3 regions of the Stappia indica genome follow, and region 1 is predicted to be linked to each of the others. Evidence: riboswitches for the same ligand, from Rfam matches in the RefSeq annotation. Region 1 holds a riboswitch; each other region holds the start of a gene.
The links. A riboswitch is a leader RNA that binds a small molecule or an ion and turns the genes downstream of it on or off. The one in region 1 is predicted to bind cobalamin.

Region 1 (2,171 bases):
CCCGGTTTCGGCGAAGCCGAAGACCGGGAACCAGTACCCCCGAACGGTTCGGGCGAGGCCTCAGCGCTGCCGCAGGAACGCCGGTGGTGGCTAGCTTCGCGCTGCCATCAGCCCCGGCGGATACTGGACGCCTGCCTGCGCAGGCGTGACAGCGGAGGGTGGAACGAGTGCCGCCCGCCTCACGTCCGCTCTGGAAACCAATAGACCCCGGGTCGCGCTACGCTTGCCCGGGGTGACCTCGGTGGGGTGGGTGGGGTGACGGCGGAGGCATGACCTTGCATCTCCTCCGAGGTCATCCCGGCCGCAGGCGAAGCCGGAGAGCCGGGAACCATTGGCAACCCCGGCAGGTGTTCTTCGCTCCAACCTCCCCTGGCGTCATTCCGGGCAAGCGAAGCGCGACCCGGAACCGGAGAGGCACGGTGCCCGCCCCCATGCCCGAGCGCGTCCGCAAGCGCCCCCGGCTCCCCGGTCCCGGATCGTCGGCCTTCGGCCTCGTCCGGGAAGACGCGGGGAACGGTCGAGTGCCACAAGCACCCGCTGCGGATGCCGATGGTTTCCGCCTCTGCCTGATTTCCCGGCGGGAAACGCCGTATTGCGAACAGGATCGGACGAAAATTGATCTTGTCACACCGACGCCCCGCCCTCTAGCATTGCAGATCGATGGTACCCGCGAGGCAAAGCCGGACGCGGGTGAAAAGGGAACACGGCGAGGCGTACCCAACAGGGACCGAATCCGTGGCTGCCCCCGCAACTGTGAGCGGCGAGCGCTGTCCGAATGCCACTGGCCCCAAGCCGGGAAGGTGGACAGGCGCAATGAACCGCGAGCCAGGAGACCTGCCATCGGCCGCGGCGCGAGCCTTTCTCGCGTCTTTCCCATAGCTCCGCGCACGGTGGGTGCGCCAAGGAGGCTGAACATGCATATCGAACCCGGCGTCGTCGACGGCGCCAAGATCCTTCTCAGCGTGGCGACCGCTGCCGCCTCCGTCGGCCTGATCGGCAAGATGGCGATCGATACGATACGCCGCGACGGGGGCTTTGCCGCCCTGGTGGTCCGCTCGGTGATCGCGACCGCGCTGGTCTTCTGTTTCTTCGAGGTGCTGCCGACCAAGCCGGTCGGCGTGTCCGAGGTCCACGTCATTCTCGGCTCGACGCTCTATCTGATTTTGGGCGCCGGTCCGGCCGGCATCGGCCTTGCGCTCGGCCTGCTCACCCAGGGCCTGTTCTTCGCGCCGGCCGACCTGCCGCAATACGGCATGAACCTGACGACGCTGATCGTGCCGCTCTTCGCCATGAGCCTGCTGGCGCGCAACATCATCCCGGCGAAGACCGCCTACAAGGACGTCAGCTACAAGCAGGCGCTGGCCTTGTCGACCAGCTACCAGGGCGGCATCGTCGTCTGGGTCGCCTTCTGGGCGCTCTATGGCGGCGGCTTCAGCGCCGAGAACCTTGCCAATGTCGGCAGCTTCGGCCTCGCCTACCTGACGGTGATCATCGTCGAGCCGGTGGTCGACCTTGCCGTGCTCGCCGGCGCCAAGCTGTTCGACAAGGCCCGCACCGGCCTCGTCTTCCAGCAGCGCCTCTACCACGCTGCCGCCTGACGGCACGCCTTGCCGGCCGCACGTTGCGGCCGGTTTCCTTTCGGGGCCACGCCTCCAACACCTTGGAACCGGCGACCTGAAAAACAGCCTGAAAGAAAGAGAAGCCTGACAGGACCCGAAGCACTGGCGCGACCCATTCCGGGGCGTCCTGATCGACTTGAGAAAAGGATCGACTGCATGACGAGGTTCACCCTTTCCCGGCGCGCCCGCGCCGCCGCCTTCGCCGCGACCTCCGCCGCCCTGGCGCTTACCGCGACGCCGGCCCTTGCCCATCTCAATCCCGGCGAGCACGGCTCCTTCGCCGCCGGCTTCAGCCACCCGCTGTTCGGCGCCGACCACATCCTGGCGATGATCGCCGTCGGCCTGTGGGCCTGGCAGATCGGCGGCCGCGCTGTCGCCCTCGTGCCGGCCGCCTTCGTCGGCACCATGCTGCTCGGCTTCGCCCTCGCGCTTGCCGGCGTCTCCCTGCCCTTCGTCGAGCCGGCGATCCTCGCCTCGGTCGTGGCGCTCGGCCTGCTCGTGGCGCTGGCCGTCCGGCTGCCGGTTGCCGGCTCGGCCGCCGTCGTCGCCGCC
Region 2 (2,171 bases), 1.7 Mb from region 1:
AAAAACTGTCTTCCAGCAGCTTCATCACGGGGATGACGCCGGACGACTGGTTCTCGATGCCCTTGATGGCCGCGCCGTGCTCGCGGATGTTGGTCAGCATCAAGGCGACGCCGCCGCCGCGCTTGCTCAGCTGCAGCGCCGAGTTGATGCCGCGCCCGATGGACTCCATGTTGTCCTCGATGCGCAGCAGGAAGCAGGAGATCAACTCGCCCCGCTGCGCCTTGCCCGCGTTGAGGAAGGTGGGTGTCGCCGGCTGGAAGCGCCCGGCAAGGATCTCGTGCATCAACCGCACGGCGAGCGCCTCGTCACCGCGCGCCAGGGTCAGCGCCACCATCACGACACGGTCCTCGAGACGCTCGAGATATCGCTTTCCGTCGCGGGTCTTCAACGTGTAGCTGGTGTAGTACTTGAAGGCGCCGAGGAAGGTCGGGAAGCGGAACCTGACCGCATAGGCCTCGTCCCAGATCCGGCGCAGGAATGCAGGCTCGTAGCCGTCGAGGACATGGGCCTCGTAATAGCCCTCCTCGACCAGATAGCGCAGCTTCTCCTCCAGCGAGTGGAAGAACACGGTGTTCTGGTTGACGTGCTGGAGAAAATACTGGCGCGCGGCCATGCGGTCGGCATCGAACCGGATGCGTCCCTGCTCGTCGTAGAGGTTCAGCATCGCGTTCAGGGCGTGATAGTCGAGCCCCTGCCATTCGGCGGGCACGGCCTTCGCGGGAGCGGCGTCGCTCACGTCGCGGTCGAGAGTTGCGTTTTCCAAAACCTGTCCAGTCCTTCCCTGACCCGGTCGAGATCGCTCGCCGTTCCGGCCAATTCGAAGCGATAGAGCAACGGCACGCCGCACTTGCGGGCGATCACGTCACCGGCCAGCGCGTAGAGCGCGCCGAAGTTGCGGTTGCCCGACGCGATGACGCCGCGAAGATGCCCGCGGGCGTCCGCGTCGTTGAGGAAGCGGATCACCTGCTTGTGGACGGCGCCGCGCCCCTCGCCGTCGGCATAGGTCGGGGTGACCAGGACGAACGGCGCGTCCGGCATGGGCATGGGATCGGCCGGCGACACGGGGATGCGCTCGGCCGCAAGTCCCAGGGCACGGACGAACCGGTCCGTATTGCCCGACCGCGACGAGAAATAGATCAGCCCGCCCATGGGCTTGCTCAGGCGAGCGCGGCGATCTTGTCTGGCCGGAAGCCGGCCCAGTGCTCGTCGCCCGCCATGACGACCGGCACCTGGCGATAGCCGAGCTCGCTCACGCGGGCCATGGCCTGCTCGTCCAGGGTAAGGTCGACAAGGTCGAACGCCAGCCCCTTGGCCGAAAGGGCACGGGTCGTCGCGGTGCACTGGACGCAGGCGGGTTTGGAATAGACGGTGATGCTCATCGGGAGTCCCTCGATCTCTGCCTGATGCGGGCGGCAGGGACAGGGACGCGAACAGTCGCGGCGAGGCCACGACCGTACGACGCCTCCGGGCCCACCGACCGGGTTCGTTACAAGGTCCTGGCAGGTCTCCTGGCTCGCGGGTCGTTGCCTTGGTCCGTCTTCCCGGGACCCGGTGGTCCCAGTGACATGCGTGGACGTCGGCTCGCCGCTTACAGTTGCGGGGGCAGCGCCGGACTTGCACCGGCTTCCCTTTTCATCCGCGCCGAATCGCGGACACCATGACAACACGATCTAGGCATGCCCAGCGCCTTGCGGTCAATATCTTGTATTCCGAACCCCACACCTCACGCGATATCGGGCCACCCGCCGGCGCCCGGCAGCGACCTGCCGCAGCGTGTTCCTCTGATGGGGTGTCGCCGGCATGGCTTTCGGCCTGCGCCGTCCTGACGACGACCGCCGGCGGCGGCGTTCCGCTCACGTCGGCGGACGGCAAGGCGGTCGCCAACGGCGCGCCGGGCAGCTTCACCACACGGCTGCACGCCGCCTACTGGACGCTGCGCGAGGAGGGCACGATGGGCGATCCCGTCGACTATTCCGCCGACAACCCGCAGGAGTGGCTCGGCTGAACAGGGGGCCGGGCGCGCGCCGTGACGCGCCCCGAACGCCGGCGGAGGGAGGGCGGAGCTGCCGGACGGAAAACGGCGCTGCATCGCTCGCGCGACCGACCGGGATCCGCGGGATCCGGCGACGCAAACGGCACAAGCAGGCGAACAAGCGCCTGCTCTGATCGTG
Region 3 (2,171 bases), 800 kb from region 1:
GGCCTGCTGTCTGCCCGTGAGGGGACGAGCCGGCCTGTGCCCCGCGGCCGGGGCGCGACGCGACCTAGCCGGGGGTCAGTGTCCCGCGATGGGGCACACCCTGAAAATGGAAAGCAGGCGCGGAGCGGTCGTGTACATCCCCCGAAGGTCGGTGCTTGCGGGGAGAAAGTCAAGTCGTGGCTTTGCGGGATGCCGGACAAGGGGTGGATTCGCCTGCTCAGGCGAGCGCGCCTCGCGCCCCGCCGCGCCGGGAAGTCATCTAACGCAGCGTCCGGCTGCACCTGCATTCAGGACATTGACAGGAGATTGACTCTGGCGCGCGAAACCGCTCTCATTCGAGGCGACAGAGGTTCCGGACATGTCCGGATGAAAAGGGAACACGGTGAGGCGTACCCAACAGGGACCGAAACCGTGGCTGCCCCCGCAACTGTGAACGGAGAGTGGACGTTCGAAGGCCACTGATCCTGCCGGCAAAGGCAGGGTTGGGAAGGTGAATGTCCGCGATGACCCGTGAGCCAGGAGACCTGCCCCTGTCGGTCACCCGACCTTCGATACGGGGTGTGTCGAGGCGCGGCTTTCCGTTGAGGTGACACCCGAAAACCGCCTGCGCCCGCAGGCCGCTTCCTTGCGTCTTCGCGCGGGGGGGCGCGCCCGCGTTCGCCGGCTCGTGCCGTATCGCGACGGAGCGCCGAGGGGCGTTTCGGCGCACGTCAGGGGTGTGTCTGGATGAGTTCGATTTTGCGTGGCGCCTTGCGCGCCGGGCCGTTGGCTGCCGTGGTTGGGGCCGGAATGGGAGCTGTCGTGGGTGCGGCGCCGGGCGATGCCCGTGCCCAGGGCTTTGAAGAGGAACCGACGCAGCTTCGCCGGATCGTCGTGTCGGCCGGGCGCACGCCGGTCGCCGCCGAGGCCGTGGGCCGGGCGCATACGGTGATCACCGGTGAGGAGCTGGAGACGACGCAGACGCGCTATGTCGCCGATGCGCTGCGCAAGGTGCCGGGCCTTGCCGTGTCTCGCACCGGCGGCAATGGCGGCATGACGCAGATCCGCATCCGCGGCTCGGAAGCCAACCATGTGCTGGTGCTGATCGACGGCGTCGAGGTGGCGGCGACCTCCAGCGGCGAGTTCGACTTCGGCGGGCTGCAGGTCGCCGATATCGACCGGATCGAGGTGCTGCGCGGCCCGCAAAGCGCCATCTACGGCTCCAATGCCAGCTCCGGCGTGATCGCCATCACCACCAAGGGCGGCATCCGCAACGACCTGGAAATCACCGGCCGGACCGAGCTGGGCACCGACAAGACGGTGGCCGGGCATGTGGGCGTGCGCGGCGGCGGCGAGAGATACGACATCGCGGTCTCCGGCGCCTGGCGCCAGAACGAAGGTTTCAACATCTCGCAGTTCGGCTCGGAAAAGGACGGCGACCGCAACGCCACGCTGAACGGCCGCTTCAACTGGGACATCACCGACGCCCTGAGCCTCGACCTCAGCGCCCGCTATGTCGACCGCAAGTCGGACACGGACGACCAGGACTCCGCCTGGCCGCCGACGCCGACCGAAGGCCTCGTCATCGACACGCCCGGCCACAACGCGACGAAGGAGTTCTACACCGGCGTCGGCCTGTCCTGGTCGCTGTTCGACGACCGCCTGGTGCAGAAGGCGCGCGCCGAATACACCGGCCTGGAGCGCCGCGGCCTCAACGGCGGCAGCATGAACGGCAATGACGACCGCCGGCTGCACCTGAGCTATCAGGCGACGGTGACGGCGGCGACGCCGGACTTCCTCGATGCCGAGCACAGCCTGACGGGTGCCATCGAATGGGAGCGCGAGCACTACAAGAACGCGTTTCCCGCCTTCGATCCCTCGCAGATCCCCGGCAAGCAGCGCGACCTGACCAGCTATGTCGCCGAGTATCGCGGCGAGTTCCTCGACGCCCTGTTCTTCAGTGCGGGCCTGCGCTACGACCGCAACGACCAGTTCAAGGACACGCTGACCTACAGCGCCAGCGCCGCCTATCAGCTGCACGAGACCGGCACGCGGTTCCACGCCTCCGTCGGCACCGGCGTCACCAACCCGACCTTTTCCGAGCAGTTCGGCTTCATCCCGGCGACCTTCACCGGCAACCCGAACCTGCAGCCGGAGAAGAACTTCGCCTGGGACATCGGCATCGAGCAACG

Region 2: it holds a riboswitch for cobalamin, as region 1 does, so the genes downstream of both, nrdH (glutaredoxin-like protein NrdH) here and GH266_RS22850 (energy-coupling factor ABC transporter permease) in region 1, are expected to answer to the same signal.
Region 3: it holds a riboswitch for cobalamin, as region 1 does, so the genes downstream of both, GH266_RS19655 (TonB-dependent receptor plug domain-containing protein) here and GH266_RS22850 (energy-coupling factor ABC transporter permease) in region 1, are expected to answer to the same signal.

What each region holds. Positions count from the first base shown of each region.
Region 1 is NZ_CP046908.1:5,026,807-5,028,977, reverse strand. It holds cobalamin riboswitch at 645-856, shown strand; gene GH266_RS22850 (energy-coupling factor ABC transporter permease) at 915-1,598, shown strand; gene GH266_RS22845 (HupE/UreJ family protein) at 1,776-2,171, shown strand, end outside.
Region 2 is NZ_CP046908.1:3,365,980-3,368,150, reverse strand. It holds gene nrdE (class 1b ribonucleoside-diphosphate reductase subunit alpha) at 1-736, opposite strand, end outside; gene nrdI (class Ib ribonucleoside-diphosphate reductase assembly flavoprotein NrdI) at 733-1,149, opposite strand; gene nrdH (glutaredoxin-like protein NrdH) at 1,158-1,379, opposite strand; cobalamin riboswitch at 1,482-1,675, opposite strand; gene GH266_RS15790 (hypothetical protein) at 1,790-2,005, shown strand.
Region 3 is NZ_CP046908.1:4,228,937-4,231,107, forward strand. It holds cobalamin riboswitch at 331-546, shown strand; gene GH266_RS19655 (TonB-dependent receptor plug domain-containing protein) at 802-2,171, shown strand, end outside.